4 regions of the Blastococcus montanus genome follow, and region 3 is predicted to be linked to each of the others. Evidence: riboswitches for the same ligand, from Rfam matches in the RefSeq annotation. Region 3 holds a riboswitch; each other region holds the start of a gene.
The links. Region 3 has a riboswitch for cyclic di-AMP ahead of ABDB74_RS12050 (transglycosylase SLT domain-containing protein). Riboswitches for the same ligand answer to the same signal wherever they lie in the genome.

Region 1 (4,200 bases), 1.1 Mb from region 3:
GCACGGTGGGCGGGGCGGGGGGCGTGGTCGGCCGGCTGTTCGGCCGCGGTCAGTAGCGCTGCCGCTCCCCCGCCCGCCGCCGGTGCCACCACGCGAGACCACCGGCCAGCACGAGCAGGACGACGACGGCGACGACCGGCACGGTCGTGATCGTGGACAGCCGGGACACGACGAACCCGGCCGAGGCGCCGATGCCGACCTGCACCACCGTGCTCGGGACCAGCCCGACGGCGGTCGCCGCCAGGTAGGGCACCGGCCGGACGCCGCTGAGACCCGACCCGTAGCTGAGCACCGCGAACGGGATCACCGGAATGAGCCGGCCCACGAGCACGGCGGTGAACCCGCGGCCGGTGAAGAACTGGTCGGCGCGCTGGAGACGGGGCCCCGCCAGCCGGGCGGCGGCGGGCCGGCCGAGCACGCGGCCGAGCCCGAAGGCGGCGAGACCGGCCAGCACCCCGCCGGCGAGCGCCACGGCCAGCCCGGGGCCGAAGCCGAGGACCGCGCCGGCCAGCACCGAGAGCACCGACCGGGGCACGGGGGCCAGGAGCACCAGCGTCAGCGCGGCGACCAGAAGCGCCCAGCCACCCGCGCCGGCCGCGTCGAGCCAGGCGCGGAGCCGGTCGGGGGACGGCAGGTCGACGACGAGCGCCGCCACCGCACCGCCGAGCAGCAGCGCGGCCAGCGCGGCGGCGCGCAGCCAGACGTCCTGCCTCGCCGCACGCACATCCCGGTCCTGCGCGGGCTCCGGCGACCGCCGCGCCGGGGTCAGCTGCAGCTGCCCCCCAGCGAGACGCCGCGCTGCTCCAGCCACGGCACCGGGTTCGACCGATCGGCGTACAGGCCACCGCGGTGCACCTCGAAGTGCAGGTGCGGGCCGGTGGACTGACCCCGGTTGCCGACCTCCGCGATCTGCTGCCCGGCGCCCACGACCTCACCGGGGTTCACGAAGAACTGGTTGACGTGGCCGTAGACGGTGATGGCGCCGTCGGGGTGCTGGATCGCCACGGCCAGGCCGAAGCCGCTGGCCGGCCCCGCCTGGAGGACGACACCGGACTCCGGCGCGAGGACGGGGGTGCCGATCGGCGCGGCGATGTCCAGACCGAGGTGCATGGTCCCCCACCGGGCCCCGTAGCAGGAGGTCACGCGGCCCTGGGTCGGCGCGATGCCACCGCCGGCGGCGGACAGCGTGCTGACCGTCTGCTCGGCGGCTTCCCGCTGGTCCCACGTGGCGACGGGGTCGGCGGTGCCCTGCACCGACAGGAGCCTGATCTCCGCGTCGCGCAGCTGACCGTCGAGAGCTGCCTTCTCCGCCGCGAGCGCGTCGAAGTCGGCCTGGGCTTCGGCGAGCAGGGCGTCGGCGGCCACCTGGGCCTCGTGCGCCGCGCGGGCGGCCGCGTCCCGCTCCGCCACGGCCGCCCGGGCCTCGCGGTCGAGCTGGGCCTCCCGGGCCTCGACCACCCTCATCTCCTCGAGGGTCCGGGCCCGCTGCTCGCCCAGCAGGTCGAGCGTCGCGGCCTGCTGGAGGAGCTCGCCGGGCCCGTCGGCGTCCAGGACCATCTCCATCTCGCTGAGCGACTCGTCACCACCCATGTACGCCTCCCGGCCGAGGGTCGCGACGTCGTCCTGGGTGCGCGCCACGACTGCCCGGACGGCGGCGAGCTCCGCCGCGGTGGCCTCGGCGTGCTGCTGGGCCGTGGCGAGCGCGGCCTGCGTGGCGAGGACCGTCCCGCTGGCCTCCTCGGCCTCGAGCGTCATCTGCTGCAGGCGGTCCTCGGCCTCCCGCACCCGCTGCTCGATCCCGGCGACCTCGGCGGCGACGCGGTCGTGCTCGGACTGCACGTCGACGGCCGCGCCGGGGGCCGCGAGGGCCGGCCCGGCGCCGAGCCACGGGACGGCCAGCAGCGCGGTCAGCGCGGCCGCCCGCCGTCCGGTCCGGCGGAAACGCCCGGTCGTCCGCGTGGGCCCGGTCGGGTGGTGCAGGTGGTGCAGGGTCGCCAAGGCGACGTTCTCCGTTCCTCTACTCCGCCTACCGAGTCAGCTGACGGGTTCGGGCCGGAACGTGGCCCTACCTGCCTGCCGGTACGTGCGCAGGCAGGACTCACCCCAAGAACGGTGGGTCCCCGGTCCGTCCGGCCATCAGGCCGGACGGTTCGGCGGGGCCCGGTCGAGCCCCCGGGTTCGGGGGCGGGGTCGGCCGGGCCGCGAGGAACGGTACAAGCGAAGAGCCGAGATGTCACAGGGTGGTAACGCACCATGTCGGTCCGCCCCACCGGCACCACGGCGAGGCGGGCCCTTCTGGCAGGCTGTCGCCACCGGGGCGGTAGCTCAGCCGGTCAGAGCATGGGACTCATAATCCCTGGGTCGTGGGTTCGAGCCCCACCCGCCCCACCTGCGCCGACGCCCGCGCCGGACGACCTGGGACGGGAGCGTCGGCACCGGGCCGCCCGCCGCGGGACGGCCGTCGGGCCGCGGCAACCGGGGGGTATTCCCCCGCCGACCGCCGTCCACTCGTCGCCGGCGCCGACGTGACGAACACCTCAGGCCGAGACACCGACGATCCGCTCCGCCCGTGCTGCGCCGGTTGTCGCGAGTCGTGCGTCGCCACCCGTCCGCGGGTAGGACGGATGCATGACCCGCGACGACCTCGGTCCGGCGGCTCCGCCGCCCCCGCCCCGGTTCGGTCCCGTGCCCGCCGTCGTCGCACTCGTGCGGCTCCCCTTCGACCTCGTGGTCCTGCTGGACTACACGGTGCGCCAGCTCCCCCCGCTCCTGCAGGACGTGCGCAGCACCGTCAACGGGATCGCGCGGCTGGTGCGGCACGGCGAGGACGAGGGCGCGCTCCGTGAACTCCTCGACGAGCTCGCCCGCGCCGCCCGGGCGGACAACGCCGGTGCGCTCGCGCACCTGCTGCGCTCGTCCGGCGACCTGTCGGCCGTGCGGGCCGAGCTCGAACGGCTCCGTCTCCGGGCCGCCCTGGCCGACGACACCGACGTGCTCGAGAACTGACGCCGGCGGCCGTCGCGAGCGAGGTGTGGGCCGCCACGAAGGTGCCGTTGCCGCCCATCCAGGCGGTCAGCACGTAGGACCGCCTCACCGCCTGCCGATCGCGTAGACGTGGGCGACCACCGTGGTGCCGCTGCCCGGCCCGGCGAGGAACGGGGCGGCGGCGGCACGGAACGCGGTGATCGAGGGATCGCCGCTCCGGTCGACCGCACGGGCGGCCGGCCGGTAGGCCTGCTCGAGCCCGTGGTTGTCCCCGATGTCGCCGTGCTGGACCTCGAAGATCACGGTCGTGACGTTCGGGCTGTCGTCGTTCGGGCGGCTGTCCAGCCGCGGCACGACGTCGTACGCGTTCTCCAGCGCCAGCACCTGCACGGACGCCGGGATGTCGGCACGGGCGATCGGCGAACCGGCCGTGACCACGCTGCGCACGTCGAAGTCGAAGTCCGGGGTGCCGGCGTCGGAGGCGGCCTGCGCGGCCACCATGCCGCCCTGGCTGTGGCCGACCAGCATCACCGGGTCGGCCGGCCCGGCCCCCGCCCGCCGGAGGGCCTCGGCGATCGCCCGCTGCCTGGTCGTGACGCCGCCCCCCAGCACGCGGAGGTTGGTGCCCAGGTCGTCGGTCCGCGGGTTGACCGACGCGCTCGGAGGGTTCCAGTCGCGGGTGCCGGGGATGTCGACGATGTACGCGGTGCTGCCGTCGGCGGAGGTGAGCACCCGCACGGCGACGGTGTCCTGCCCGGGGCCCGCCCCGCCGGCGCGGGCGTCGAGCGCGCGCAGCAGGTCGTCGACCCCTCGCGGCGGCGTGACCACCGCGGTGCGGTCGTCATCGGGGAGCTGGCTGACGACGGGGGCGCCGTCGGGCCACAGCCGGCCGAGCCGACGGGCCGCCGAGCCGACGTCCCCGCCACCGAGCCACGGAGCGGCCACGCCGATGGTCAGCACGTTCGCCAGTCCACCCAGCCCGGGCAGGGCGCCGGCCACGTCGTCCACCAGGCCGGGGTGCTCGGTGAGCCAGCGCTCCGGGTCTGCGAGCAGGACGCCGATCTCCTGGTCCGCACCGGCCGGGTCGCCGATTGCGCGGCCGGTGCCCGTGACGAGCAGCCCGCCCACCGTGACCGGCCAGAAGAAGCCGCTCGCCCAGCGCAGGTCGTCGGCCAGCTCGGCCAGCGCGGCGTCGGCGGCCGCGTAGGCGGCCGC
Region 2 (4,200 bases), 360 kb from region 3:
CGTGGTGGTCGCGCCGGCGACGTCCGGATGGGCCAGCAGGGCCCGGAGGAAGGCGGTGTTCGTGGCGACGCCCCGGATGTCGACCTCGGCGAGCGCACGGTCGAGCCGGCGCAGCGCGTCGGGCAGCCCGCCCTGCCGCTCGGCGACCACCACCTTGGCCAGCAGCGGGTCGTAGCGGGGGCTCTGCTCGGTGCCGGCCCGCGCCGCGGTGTCGACGCGGACGCCCGGGCCGCCGGGCAGGACGAGGGAGGTGATCACGCCGGACGACGGGACGACCGCGCCGTCGGCGGTGAGCGTCTCCGCGCTGATGCGGGCCTGCACGGCCCAGCCGGACGGCCGGGGCGGGCCGCCGGCGAGGCCCAGCTCGCCGAGGGTGGCCCCGGCGGCGACCCGCAGCTGGAGCCGCACCAGGTCCAGCCCGGAGGTCTCCTCGGTGACGGTGTGCTCCACCTGCAGGCGCGGATTGCACTCGAGGAAGGTGAACCGTTCCGGATGATCGGCGGGCACGAGGAACTCGACCGTCGCCAGGCCGCGGAGCCCGACGTGCCGGGCGAACGCGGCCGCGGCGTCGTGCAGCTTCCCGCGCACCCGCTCCGGGAGGTCCGGGGCCGGGGCGATCTCGACGACCTTCTGCCGGGTGCGCTGCAGCGAGCAGTCGCGGTCGCCGAGCACGACGACCTCCTCGCGGTCGTCGCCGAGCACCTGCACCTCGACGTGCCGGGCCCGTTCGACGAGCTCCTCGGCCAGCAGGGCGTCGGTACCGAAGGCGACGCGGGCCTCGTCGGACACCTGCGCGACGGCCGCCGCGACGTCGTCCCCACGGCGGAGGATGCGGGTGGCCCGCCCTCCCCCGCCGTGCCGGGCCTTGAGCATGACCGCGCCGGTGGCGCCGAGGAGGTCGGCGACGGCGCCCGGGTCGGGGTCCTCCCCGGTGCCGCCGGGGACCGGGACACCGGCGGCCCGCGCCGCGTCCCGGGCGAGGACCTTGTCGCCGGCGATCTCGAGGACGGCCGCGCCGGGGCCCACCACGGTGACCGGGCCGCCGGCGTCGGCGCAGGCGCGCGGCAGCGCCGGGCTCTCGGAGAGGAAGCCGTAGCCCGGGTGGATCAGGTCGCAGCCGTTGTCGAGCGCGGCGCGCACGATCGCGGCGGCGTCGAGGTAGGCGGCCGGGCCGCTGCCGGGGAGCACGACGGTCTCGTCCGCGGCGGCGAGGTGCGAGGCTTCGGGTTCGTCGGCGGCGGTGACGGCGACCGACGTCATCCCCTCGGCAGCCGCGGCGCGGGCGATGCGGACGGCGATCTCGCCGCGGTTGGCGATCAGCAGGCGGGCCACCCGGCGATGCTCGCACGACCCGCCGGGCGGCTGTGGGGCCGGTCACTGCCGTGTACCGGCCCCAGCGGAGATGATCGTGGACAGTCAGTGAATCCACGCCGCGAAAGGCAAGTAAGTGGCCGACCACGCTCCGTGGCTGCGGACCGGTGAGGGCCGGAACCGCCACCGGGATCGACGGAGGTCGGCCCGCGAGTCGCGTTCCGGACCGGTCGCATCAACCGCCCGCCGGGGCCCCGATATGCCCGTCGTGACCGTTTTGTGACCCGTCCGTGATCCACCTACCGTTCCTCGCGGTCCGCCCGGGGCCCCCTCGTCACCACCACCGGTGACACCCGTGCGGGCACCGCCGAACCGCGCAGCGGCACGTCGCCGCGCGGGCCGGGGACCCACCGCAGCACCGGGGTGAAGCGCGACCGGCAGTGCCGGAGCGCCGGGCGAGTTCCCCGCCCGAACCCGTCAGCTAACTCGGTAGGCGGTTGCTGGAGAACAGGAGAAACCGTCGTCCATGACGACCACTCGCACGTCCACGACCCGTCGTTCGCTCCGCGGGGCGACGCTCGCCCTCGTCACCGGCGCGGGGATCGCCCTCGCCCCCCTGCCCGCCTCGGCCTCCGTCGGTGACGCACCGTCCGGCGCGCCGGTGGCCATGGCCGCCGCCCCGGCGCCCCACCACGCCGCTCCGGTCGCGGCGCCCACCCACGCCGCGCAGGTCGCCGTCGACAGCGCGCTGTCCAAGCTCGGGGCGCCCTACGTCTGGGGCGGCACCGGCCCCGGCGGCTACGACTGCTCCGGCCTGACCTGGTCGTCCTACCGCGACGCGGGCATCACGCTGCCGCGCACCTCGCGCGCCCAGTCGACGGTGGGTGTGCACGTCGACCGCGCCCACCTGCAGCCCGGCGACCTGATCTTCTTCTACTCGCCGGTCGGGCACGTCGCGATGTACATCGGCAACGGGCTGATGGTGCACTCCTCGACGTTCGGCCAGCCGGTGAAGGTCGTCCCCGTCGACTCGATGTGGGGCTACAACACCGCCCGCCGCGTCGTCTGATCCCTCCTGCGGACGGTGCCCCGGCCGGCCGGGGCACCGTCCGGTGGCTACACGTGCCGGAGGGTCGCGCGCTTGAGCCGCACGATCAGCCGCATCCCACCGGACTCGGCCAGCTCCCGCTGCCGCGCCCGCAACTGCTCGCCGAGCTCCTCGAGGCGCTCCTCCCCCAGGGCGTGCGACTGGGGGAACATGCGCTGCTCCTCCTCCATCGTGTGGTGGCGCACCGTCTTCTCGAGCATGCGGACCTCGGTGGTGAACTCCGGGTCGCTGACGTCCATGCGCATGACGGTGGCGACCTGGTCGTCGATCTGCCGGTGCTCGGCGTGCGCGAGGGCCAGCAGCGGGGAGACGTCGGGGACGGCGGGGTAGAACAGCTCGTCCTCTATCTGGGCGTGGATCTCGATCTCGCGCAGGAACCGGTCCCGCAGCTCCTCCCGCCGCCCGGCCTGGGCGTCGGTGGTCTCGGCCAGGTCGCGGAGCAGCCCGCGCAGGACGTCGTGGTGCGCGATCAGGACCTCGTCGGCCTTCATCGGGATGCCTCCTCGGCCGTGGTGATCGCCGTCGGGCTGCGCCAGGTGGCGCGCCGCCGCACCTCGACCGCGCCGTCGGTGATGCGGGTGTCGTAGCAGGGCAGCGGCGCGGTGGACGGTCCCTGCGCCGGCTCCCCGGTGTCGAGGTCGAACCGCGAGCCGTGCCACGGGCAGACGAGCTCGTCGCGGTGCAGCCACCCCTCCGCCATCGGCCCGCCCAGGTGCGGGCAGCGTCCGCTCACCGCCCGGACGCCGCCGTCGGTGCGGACCAGCACCACCGGGACGCCGTCGACGTCGACGCCGAACGGCTCGCCGTCCGGGAGGTCGGCGAGCCGGGTGACCGGGGTGAACGTGCGGGGCGACCGGCCGGCCGCAGAGTGGTCGACGCCGAGCCGGTGGCGGTAGGACAGGACGCCGCCCAGGTAGCCGCTGGCCAGGACGACGGCGTACCCGGCGGCGGCGGTGACCCGTGCCCGCGCCGCGCGGCCGCGTCCGCGGTCGGCGAACGACCAGGCGTAGAGCGCGAGCGCGGTGCTGTTGAGGGCGGCGTGCACGAGACCGACGCGGCGGGCCTCGTCGTGGGCGTGCTGCCAGTCGGTCATCCCGGTCGCGGCCGACGCCACCGCGCCCGCGATCCCGAACCCGACCACCGTCCGCGCCGCCTGGGCCGTGCCCGGGCCGCCGCGGCCGGTGGTGTCGAGGCCGTCGAGCAGGGCCGCCGCGCTCCACGAGCCGATCGGCAGGGCGACGAGAAAGGGGTGCAGCGGGTGCCCGAGCCACACGCCGTGCAGCAGGTCCTGCAGCGGGCGGGCGTACCGGCCGGCCAGCAGGAAGGTCAGCGAGACGCCGTGCTCGACCTGGTAGCTCGGCGCATCCAGCACCTGCCACCGCTCGACGGCGCCGACCGCGCGCTGGAACAGGGTCCGGACGCTCACCGGTGCAGCCTCTCCGTCGTCATCCCGGTGCCCTGCCCCGACCGCGGTGATCGAAAACAGGGGCCGGGGACCGCCCGATCGCGGACGAAGGCGTTCCGACACCCCTGCGGGTTACCGTCCGTGCCGCACCGACCGCGACCCCAGGGAGACCCGGTGACCGACGAGCCCCCGCTCCCTCCCCCGCACGGGTTCCTGCGGCCGGGCCTGTGGGTGGACCGCTTCGACGTCGGCAACGGGATGCTGCTGCAGGCGCAGTGGCACGGCGGCATGCCCTACCAGCGGACCGGCGAGGTGACCGGCGCCGTGGAGGATCCGCTGCCGCTGCTCCCCGACGGCGCCGTCCTCCGCCTGGACC
Region 3 (4,200 bases):
GCGGACCCCGTGGCGGCTGCACCAGAACTACCTGCGCGACGTCGCGCTCATGCGGCGCGGGCCGCTGGCGGACGAGGGCATGACCTTCCAGCGGCCGGCCGCCGTCGCCACCGCCTCGGACGCGCAGCCGTCGGTGGCGTGATGCGGCCCTACGCGTTCGCCGGCGGGACGGCGGTCGTCACCGGTGCGGCCAGCGGCATCGGCGAGGCGCTGGCGGTGCAGCTCGCCGCCCGCGGCAGCCACCTGGTCCTGCTCGACCGGGACACCGAGCGGCTGGACGGCGTCGCCGCGGGGATCCGGGCCGCGCACCCCGCGCTGCAGGTGACGACGTACGTCGTCGACCTGGCCGACGAGGAGGCGACGGCGGCGGTCGCGCGGACCCTCGTGGCCGAGCACCCCGGGACCACGCTCCTGGTGAACAACGCCGGGGTGGCGCTCGGCGGGCGGTTCGACCAGGTCACCGTCGAGGAGTTCGAGTGGGTGATGGCGATCAACGTCCGCGCCGTCGTCCGGCTGACCCATGCGCTGCTGCCGGTGCTCAAGACCCGTCCAGGCGCCCACGTCGTCAACGTCTCCAGCGTCTTCGGGATCTTCGCGCCCGCCGGTCAGGCCGCCTACTCGACGAGCAAGTTCGCGGTCCGCGGTTTCAGCGAGTCGCTCCGCCACGAGCTGGCCGACGACGGCATCGGGGTCACCGTGGTGCACCCCGGCGGCGTCCGGACCCGGATCGCGGAGACCGCCCGGACCGGTTCCGGGGTCTCGGTGGAGGAGTACGAGGAGGGCCGACGGCAGTTCGCCAGGCTCCTGCGCATGCCACCGGAGCAGGCCGCGGCGAAGATCGTGACGGCCATCGAGAAGCGCCGCCCGCGGTTGCTGATCGGCTGGACGGCGACGGTCCCCGATGTGCTGGTGCGGCTGCTGCCGGGGACCTACTGGCGGCTGATCGCCCGTCGCGCGGGGCGGGCGGGCCCACCGGTGGCCTGACGGCCGCGACCGGCGCCGGCCGGGCGGTGCGGTTGACTGCCGGTGTGGACCTCCCCGTTCCCGCCGCCTTCGTCCGCGCCCACACCCGCCCGGCCCGCCCCGCGCTGGTGCCCGAGGTGGAGCTCCACGTGGCCGCCGACGTGGTGGCCCTCTGGGAGGCGATGGCGACCGAGCAGGGGTACACCGCGACCGACCCGCCGTTCTGGGCCGCGGTCTGGCCGGGCGGTCAGGCGCTGGCCCGGTACGTGCTCGACCACCCGGAGCTGGTCGCCGGCCGCACGGTGCTGGATCTCGGGTCGGGCAGCGGGCTGGTGGCCGTCGCTGCCGCCCGGGCGGGGGCCACCGGCGTCCTGGCCAGCGACGTCGACCCCTTCGCGCTCACCGCGATCACCGTGAACGCGGAGCGGAACGGGACCCCGGGCATCACGCCCGTGGGAGACGTCCTGGGCGCCCCGCCGCCGGACGTGGCGGTGATCCTGGCCGGCGACGTCTGCTACGACCGGGAGATGACCGACCGCGTGCTGCCGTTCCTCGACGCCGCCCGCGGCCGGGGGGCGGAGGTGCTCATCGGCGATCCGGGCCGGGTGTACCTGCCGGAGGACCGGCTGAGCGCTCTGGCCGTCTACGAGGTCCCTGACACCGGGTCCTCGCCGGACCACCCCGCTCAGCTGCGCCGGACGACGGTGTGGCGGCTGCCCTGAGCCCCGCGGACGTCTTTTCCTGCGCCAGGCATTGTCACGGACGGATAACGGTGGTTACCGTGGCTGGGCCCGGCCGGTCGTCCGCTCCCCATTCGGGGAGGTCCGCCGGGCGCCGCCGAGTCGCCCTCCGGGGCGAGCCGGGGACCCACCGCAGCACTGGGGTGAATCGCGCGCCGGGCACGTTCCGGCGCGGGTAGGGCCGTTTCCCGCCCGAATCCGTCAGCTAACCCGGTAGGCGGCCGTCGGAAGAACGGAGAGCCGCCGCATGGCGAGCCTGCGGGTCCACCCTGCACGGATCCGCAGCCGGTCCGGTACCTCGCGCGCGCCTTCCCCGCGCTGAGCTCCGGGCGTCCCGCCCGCCACCCGCGCTGCCACTCGACCACCTCGCAGCAGCACCGCGCCGCTCCGACGGCCGGCTGCTGTGCCCTGCACCTGGAGCAGTCCCACCCCATGAACCTTCGCCCCACCTCCTTCGCCCGCGCCGCGCGTACGGCCGGCGGCCGCCGCCGTTTCGTGGCGGGCCGCCGCCCCGCGCTGCTGCTGGCGGTCGCCGCCGCGGGCGGCCTGACGGCCAGCGTCCTCACCAGCGGCGGCGAGCCCGCTGCACAGGCGGAGCCGCAGCTGGCGCCGGTCAGCATCGCGGAGCAGCTGGGCATCACCGCCGACGCGGCTCCGGCCGATGTCGCCGAGACCGCGGCCGGCTCGCTCCAGCCGCTGGCCGCCAGCCGGAGCGAGCGCGTGGCCGAGCAGGTCGCGGCGGCCGAGGCGCAGGCTGCCGCCGACCAGGCCGAGCTGGACCGCCGCGCAGCCGAGGAGGCCGCCCGTCTCGAGGCGGAGGAGGCCGCCCGCCGTGCCGCCGAGGAGGCCGCACGGGCCGAGGCCGCCCGTGCCGCGGAGGCTGCGCGTGCCGCGGAGGCCGCCCGCGCCGCGGAGGCCGCCCGCGCCGCGGAGGCCGCCCGCGCTGCCGAGGTGCAGGCCGCCGCCCCCCGCGCCGGGCGTGCCGCGCCGGCACCGGCCGCCCCGGCCGCCCCGGCCGCGCCCGCCGCGCCTGCCGGGTCCATCAAGGGCTACGCCATGCAGAAGGTCGGCGGCAGCGAGTTCACCTGCCTGGAGAGCCTGTGGGGCAAGGAGAGCGGCTGGAACCCCAACGCGCAGAACCCGCGCAGCACCGCCTACGGCATCGCGCAGTTCCTCGACTCGACGTGGGCCGGTACCGGCATCGCCAAGACCTCCGACGGCTATCGCCAGATCGACGCCGGGCTGATCTACATCAACAACCGCTACGGCTCGCCGTGCGGCGCGTGGAGCCACTCCCAGGCGAAGGGCTGGTACTGACCCGCGGCTCGTGACGCCGGTTCGGGAGTACACCGGCCGAGGAGTCCGACCGCGGCCGTCGCGGTCGGGGTCGTGCGGCCGGCGTCGCGAGCTGGTCGGCCGGGAGCTGGCCCTGCTCGACGGCCGCTGAACCGGGTGGGGCGATCGATGTCCCGGCGGGCGCTCCCGTGCCCCGGACCGTCGGTACGGGTCGCCCTCGACGGCGACGCGCGCCTAAGGTCGGATCCGGCACGGCAGCCGGAGGGGGAGCGATGACCGAGGCCGACGACGCCGACCGGGCGACCCCGCCGAGCGGGATCGTGGGTCGGTCCGTCGACGAGTTCGTCAACCAGCTGCGCGGTTTCAGCGACCGGGCCCGCAACCTGGCCGGCGCCGTCCCCGGCAGGTTGTCGCTGCCGGCGCTGCCCAGCCCCCCGGGCGCGATGTCCGCCGCGCAGGTGCGGGCGATCGCCGACGTCGTCAGGGCCCAGCGGCAGTCGATCGCGGCGATGACCGCTCAGCTGCAGGCCTTCGACCAGCAGCTCGCGGTGTTCGAGCGGATCCTCGACCCGCTGGTGGAGTGGAGCTCCACGTGGGCGCGGCTGGAGGAGGCCGTCGGCGACCTCGTCCGCCGCGAGCCGCCTGCCGCCGACGGCTGAGGGTGGCTCAGTAGCCGTCGTCCCCGTCCCCCGGGCGGCGGCGCAGCAGCCCGGTCACCGAGCCCACCCGGCTCTGCGCCTGCCGCAGTCCGGAGATGAGCGGCATCAGGTCCTCGTGGATCCGCCGCAGCGTGTCGGGCACGGTGTCGACCGCCGGGTCGTCCAGCACCCGGCCGACCCGCTCGATGCCGGGGCGCAGCGCGCGCACCGGCTCCTCCAGCTCGTCGACCAGGTCCTCCAGCCGCTCGGCCATCCGCTGGGCCGACGCGATCGTCTCCCGCGCCGACGTGGTCGCGGCGGTCAGCTCACGCACCGCCCCGTTGAGGTCGGCCAGCGTCCGGGGCAGCTGGGACAGCGCCTCGGTCTGGGTCTGCAGCAGCGCGAGCAGCTCGCCGAACCCCGGGATCCGGGGCATGCCGAGACCGCGGAAGGGATCCATGTGGCCACCGTCGGGGACCGGTGTCCGGCGCGCAAGCCGACTCGCGGATCCCGGCGGGGGAGGAACCGCCGGCTCAGCGCTCCCGCAGCTCCCCGGTCAACAC
Region 4 (4,200 bases), 1.6 Mb from region 3:
GGAGCCGGTGCGCATCGCCGAGCGGATGGGCCTGTACGAGCACGGCCCCGCCGGGCTGGCCGAGAAGACGATCGAGCAGAACAACGGCTCGTTCGCCTTCGGCCCCGAGGCCACCAGCCCGCTGGGGCTGGCCGGTGCCTACTCGACGCTGGCCGCGAGCGGGACGCAGTGCGACGTCGTCCCGGTCACCGCGCTGCTCGACCGCTCCGGGGAGCCGGTCCTCGACGACGACGGCGAGCCGCTGGTCGGCGGGGACCGGTGCACCTCCGACGCCATCCCGGCCGGGGTCGCGAACACCCTCAACCAGATGCTGCGCAAGGACGTCGAACCCGGCTACGCCGGGCAGACCGGCCGGCGCGCCTACGTCCCCGGCCACCAGATCGCCGGCAAGACCGGCACCACCCAGGAGAACGTCTCGGTCGCCTTCGTCGGCTACACCCCGGAGATCGCGGCGAGCGTCATGGTCTTCAACCCCACGGAGAAGGAGGACGTCGGCGGCTTCGGCGGCGGCAAGGGCGCCACCATCTGGCACGACGCGATGGCGCCGATCCTCACGGCCCGCGGCAGCAGCGACTTCCCGCCGGCCGACCCGGCCGTGGTCCGGGGCAACACGATCCGGGTGCCGAGCTGCTCGGACCCGTTCGACTGCCAGGACGCGCTGCGGCGGGCCGGCCTCGTCGACTGGGTCATCCGGGTGGACAGCGACCTGGCGCCGGGGGAGCTGGTGGGCACGAGCCCGCCGGCGGGAGGCCGCGCCGTCCGCGGCCAGGTGGTCGCCATCCTGGTCAGCAACGGCTCGCGCCACGTCCCGCCGCCGCCACCCCCTCCGCTGCCTCCGCCGCCCGTTCCCCAGCCGCCGCCGGCGCCCGTTCCCGAGCCGCCGGCCCCGCCGGCACCGCCGGCACCGGACACAGTTCCGGACGGCGGCACGGAGCCGCCGGACTCACCGGACGTGGTCGAGACCCGGTCCTGGCGCGACCGGCTGCCCTCCTGACCGCCGGGCGGGCCCGGGCCGCCGGCCGAGCAGGTCGTCCAGCGACTCCGTCGCCAGCCAGCCGCACAGCACGACGAGGTGCAGCAGGAACAGCCAGAGGCCGAGCGCGACCACCCCGCCGACGACGTCGAGCCCGCCGAACGGTGCACCGAGGTCCAGCGGGAGGGAGAGGAACAGCACGAAGCCCTGGAGGAAGCCCGACAGGCAGGCGGCGGTGAAGAGCGCGCCCGCGGCCAGGGCCGGCCAGCGGACCCGGCCGCCGCCCACCACCTGGAACCCCCACGCGAGCGGGACGGTGAGGGCCGCGAGGACCGCGTAGAACCCCACCGCGACCTGCCCCAGCGTGGCGGCGACGCCACCTCGGTCGGCGAGGTCGGCCATGAGCGAGGCGACCAGCAGGAGCGGGTACAGCAGCGCCGGCGCGAGGACGAGGAGGGGAAGGGTCGCCAGCCGGCCGCGCCAGCCGGTCATCCCCTCCTTCCGGGCACTGAACCGCATGAGCGCGCGGCGCAGGCCCTCGCCGTAGAGCGACATCGGGAGCAGGGCCAGCAGCGCCCCGATCGGATCCAGGTCCACGCCGGCGTCCACCAGGCGCGCGACGGCGGCCGGCGCGCCGAGGTCACCGGGCAGCAGGTCGGCCAGCCGGGCCCCCAGGTCGTGCACGCGGCCGGCGGAGGTGAGCCAGGTCGTCAGGCCGAACGCCAGCACGAGCAGGGGCACCACCGCGATCCCGGCGTAGAAGGTCAGGCCGGCGGCGATCAGCGCCAGGTCCCGGCCCCGCAGCCGGGTGCGTACGCCGGAGGTGACGCCGGTCAGCAGGGCACGCGGCCACGGCCGGGTGCCGAACGGGAGCATCCCTCCGTAGTGGTCCTCGCGTGGGGTGCCGAAACGGGGCCGGCGCACCGTCCGCACGCCCGCCGCCGCGTGCGGGGCGCCGGCCGGGAGATGACGGATCGCAGACCGGCGGTGCCGCGCAACGTGACGAGGCGCGCAGCCGTCCAGGTCGGGAAATGTGGCCCAGGGATTGTCACGGTCCGGTCACGGCCCTACGGTGGGTCCGTCCGCCGGGGCCCCACGTCACTGCTTGAGTGACACCCCGCCGGGCGCCGTCGAGCCGGTCATCCACAATTGTGGGTGCGCGGGCCGGGGACCCACCGCAGCACTGGGGTGTAGCGCGGGCGGCCATGTGCCGTCGCGCCGGGCGAACTCCCGCTCGAACCCGTCAGCTAACCCGGTAGGCGGCTCGTGGATGAGATCGGAGAGCCGCCGCACCATGGCGACCCCCCTGCGCACGCCCGCCCGCCGCCGCACCGTCCGGGCCGGTCTGGCCCTCGCCGGCACGGTCGGGCTCCTGCTGACCGCGGTTCCCGCGTCCGCGGACCCCGGAGACCCGAGCACCTCGGCGGAGGCCGCCCAGCTGATCGCCGAGCGCGGCCACGAGCTCGAGATCATCACCGAGCAGTTCAACGAGGCGCGCGATGCGCTCGACGCCCAGCAGGCCGCCGCGGAGGCCGCGGCCGCTCAGCTGGAGCAGGCCACCGCCGCCCTGGCCGCCGCGCAGGAGGCGGTACGGGGCGTCGCGCGCAGCGCGTTCACCGGCGAGAGCCTCGGGTCGCTGCAGGCCCTCATGACCAGCGAGTCGGCCGACGAGTTCGTCAGCCGCGTCGCCACGCTGCAGGCGATCGCCGGCCACCAGAACGGCGTCCTCGACCACGCCGCGGAGGCCAACGTCGCCGCCGCACAGGCGCAGGCCGCCGCCGAGACGACCGCCGCGGACGCGCAGGCCGCCTACGACGCCGTCGCCGCGCAGCAGGCCGACCTGGAGCGGCAGGTCGCCGACTACCAGGCCCAGTACGAGCGGCTCAGCGCCGCGGAGCAGCAGGCGGCCGCAGCGGCCGCCGCGGCCGCCCACGCCACCGCGCACGCCGCCGAGGTGGCGGAGGAGCGCAGCGCCGCGCCGGAGCGGGCCAGCCGTACCGAGCGGACCGCCCCCGCGCCCGGCGCCGCGCCGCCGGCGCCGGTCGTCGCGAACGGTTCGGCCGCGCAGATCGCCGTCGACACGGCCATGGCCCAGCGCGGCAAGCCGTACGTGTGGGCCGCGTCGGGGCCGGGCTCCTTCGACTGCTCGGGACTCACCAGCTACGCGTACCGGGCGGCCGGCATCAGCCTTCCGCGCGCCAGCCGCAACCAGGCGGCCACCGGCCAGCCGGTGTCCCGCGCCGAGGCCCGCCCCGGCGACCTGGTGTCCTTCTACAGCCCGGTGAGCCACATCGGCATCTACATCGGCAACGGCCAGATGGTGCACGCGCCGACGTCCGGTGACGTCGTGAAGGTGGCGAGCGTCGACTCCATGGGCGCCACCCCCAAGTTCAACCGCGTCGCGAGCTGACGGCTCAGCTGCGGGGCCGGGTCAGGGCGGGAACGCCGCCCGACCCGGCCCGGTCACCTGCTGGAGCAGCCCCCAGACGAACGCCGCACGGACGCCGCCGGGCAGGTGTACCTCCCAGCGGGTGACCACCCGGGGATCGACCCCGCGTGCACCCGGCAGGCCGACGACGTCGTCGAGCACGTGCTCCCAGACGAGCAGCCGGCCGGCCGACGCCGCGGGGACGCGGGACCCCGGCGCCCGGACCAGGTGCTCGTTCAGCACCGATCCACCCGGGCCCGTGAGCATCTCCCACCACAGGTGCGGCCACAGCGGCAACGGCCAGCGGCGGACCTGGACGTCGAGGTCGCCGAAGCGCCGGTCCTCCAGCTCCTCCGGTGGGCCGAGGACCGCCACGCGCAGCGCCAGCCCGCGAGGGGCCCGGGGGGAGTGCTGCAGCGCCTGCCAGCGGGTGTGCGCGGCGTGCGCCTCGGCCCGGGTGGCGCCGAGCCGCGGGAGCGCCGCGGCCGTGAGGTCGGGACGGACGTCGGCCATCCGGCGCAGCAGCACCAGGCAGAACTCCCGCCGGGCCAGTCCGCGCACGTGCCCGACCCTGCCACGCCGCCGGCTGCCGCGAAGGTCACACCCGCGACGGGGACCCGGTCGCGCCCCGGGGCGTTGAGGATCGGGAACCCCCACCGACCGGAGGACGTCCGTTGAACCCCCGCACCGCCGCCACCGCCTTCCGCATCGTCGCCGTCGCCGAGGCGCTGTCCTGGATCGGCCTGCTGGCCGGGATGTTCGTCAAGCGGGTGCTCGAGGCCTCAGAGGTCGGCGTCCA

Region 1: it holds a riboswitch for cyclic di-AMP, as region 3 does, so the genes downstream of both, ABDB74_RS06835 (peptidoglycan DD-metalloendopeptidase family protein) here and ABDB74_RS12050 (transglycosylase SLT domain-containing protein) in region 3, are expected to answer to the same signal.
Region 2: it holds a riboswitch for cyclic di-AMP, as region 3 does, so the genes downstream of both, ABDB74_RS13650 (NlpC/P60 family protein) here and ABDB74_RS12050 (transglycosylase SLT domain-containing protein) in region 3, are expected to answer to the same signal.
Region 4: it holds a riboswitch for cyclic di-AMP, as region 3 does, so the genes downstream of both, ABDB74_RS19470 (C40 family peptidase) here and ABDB74_RS12050 (transglycosylase SLT domain-containing protein) in region 3, are expected to answer to the same signal.

The regions. Positions count from the first base shown of each region.
Region 1 covers NZ_CP155551.1:1,388,310-1,392,509, reverse strand. The annotation lists gene ABDB74_RS06845 (maleylpyruvate isomerase N-terminal domain-containing protein) at 1-56, shown strand, start outside; gene ABDB74_RS06840 (VTT domain-containing protein) at 50-724, opposite strand; gene ABDB74_RS06835 (peptidoglycan DD-metalloendopeptidase family protein) at 766-1,998, opposite strand; cyclic di-AMP (ydaO/yuaA leader) riboswitch at 2,009-2,166, opposite strand; tRNA gene ABDB74_RS06830 (tRNA-Ile) at 2,315-2,388, shown strand; gene ABDB74_RS06825 (hypothetical protein) at 2,629-3,006, shown strand; gene ABDB74_RS06820 (alpha/beta hydrolase) at 3,091-4,200, opposite strand, start outside.
Region 2 covers NZ_CP155551.1:2,857,944-2,862,143, forward strand. The annotation lists gene ABDB74_RS13645 (carboxyl transferase domain-containing protein) at 1-1,332, opposite strand, end outside; cyclic di-AMP (ydaO/yuaA leader) riboswitch at 1,667-1,822, shown strand; gene ABDB74_RS13650 (NlpC/P60 family protein) at 1,838-2,380, shown strand; gene ABDB74_RS13655 (hemerythrin domain-containing protein) at 2,428-2,910, opposite strand; gene ABDB74_RS13660 (Rieske 2Fe-2S domain-containing protein) at 2,907-3,845, opposite strand; gene ABDB74_RS13665 (DUF5925 domain-containing protein) at 3,999-4,200, shown strand, end outside.
Region 3 covers NZ_CP155551.1:2,498,423-2,502,622, reverse strand. The annotation lists gene ABDB74_RS12065 (NAD(P)/FAD-dependent oxidoreductase) at 1-142, shown strand, start outside; gene ABDB74_RS12060 (SDR family NAD(P)-dependent oxidoreductase) at 142-984, shown strand; gene ABDB74_RS12055 (50S ribosomal protein L11 methyltransferase) at 1,029-1,685, shown strand; cyclic di-AMP (ydaO/yuaA leader) riboswitch at 1,799-1,936, shown strand; gene ABDB74_RS12050 (transglycosylase SLT domain-containing protein) at 2,136-3,020, shown strand; gene ABDB74_RS12045 (hypothetical protein) at 3,272-3,658, shown strand; gene ABDB74_RS12040 (hypothetical protein) at 3,666-4,097, opposite strand; gene ABDB74_RS12035 (GAF and ANTAR domain-containing protein) at 4,171-4,200, opposite strand, start outside.
Region 4 covers NZ_CP155551.1:4,058,302-4,062,501, reverse strand. The annotation lists gene ABDB74_RS19480 (transglycosylase domain-containing protein) at 1-994, shown strand, start outside; gene ABDB74_RS19475 (YhjD/YihY/BrkB family envelope integrity protein) at 944-1,897, opposite strand; cyclic di-AMP (ydaO/yuaA leader) riboswitch at 2,092-2,250, shown strand; gene ABDB74_RS19470 (C40 family peptidase) at 2,268-3,383, shown strand; gene ABDB74_RS19465 (hypothetical protein) at 3,405-3,962, opposite strand; gene ABDB74_RS19460 (DUF3817 domain-containing protein) at 4,076-4,200, shown strand, end outside.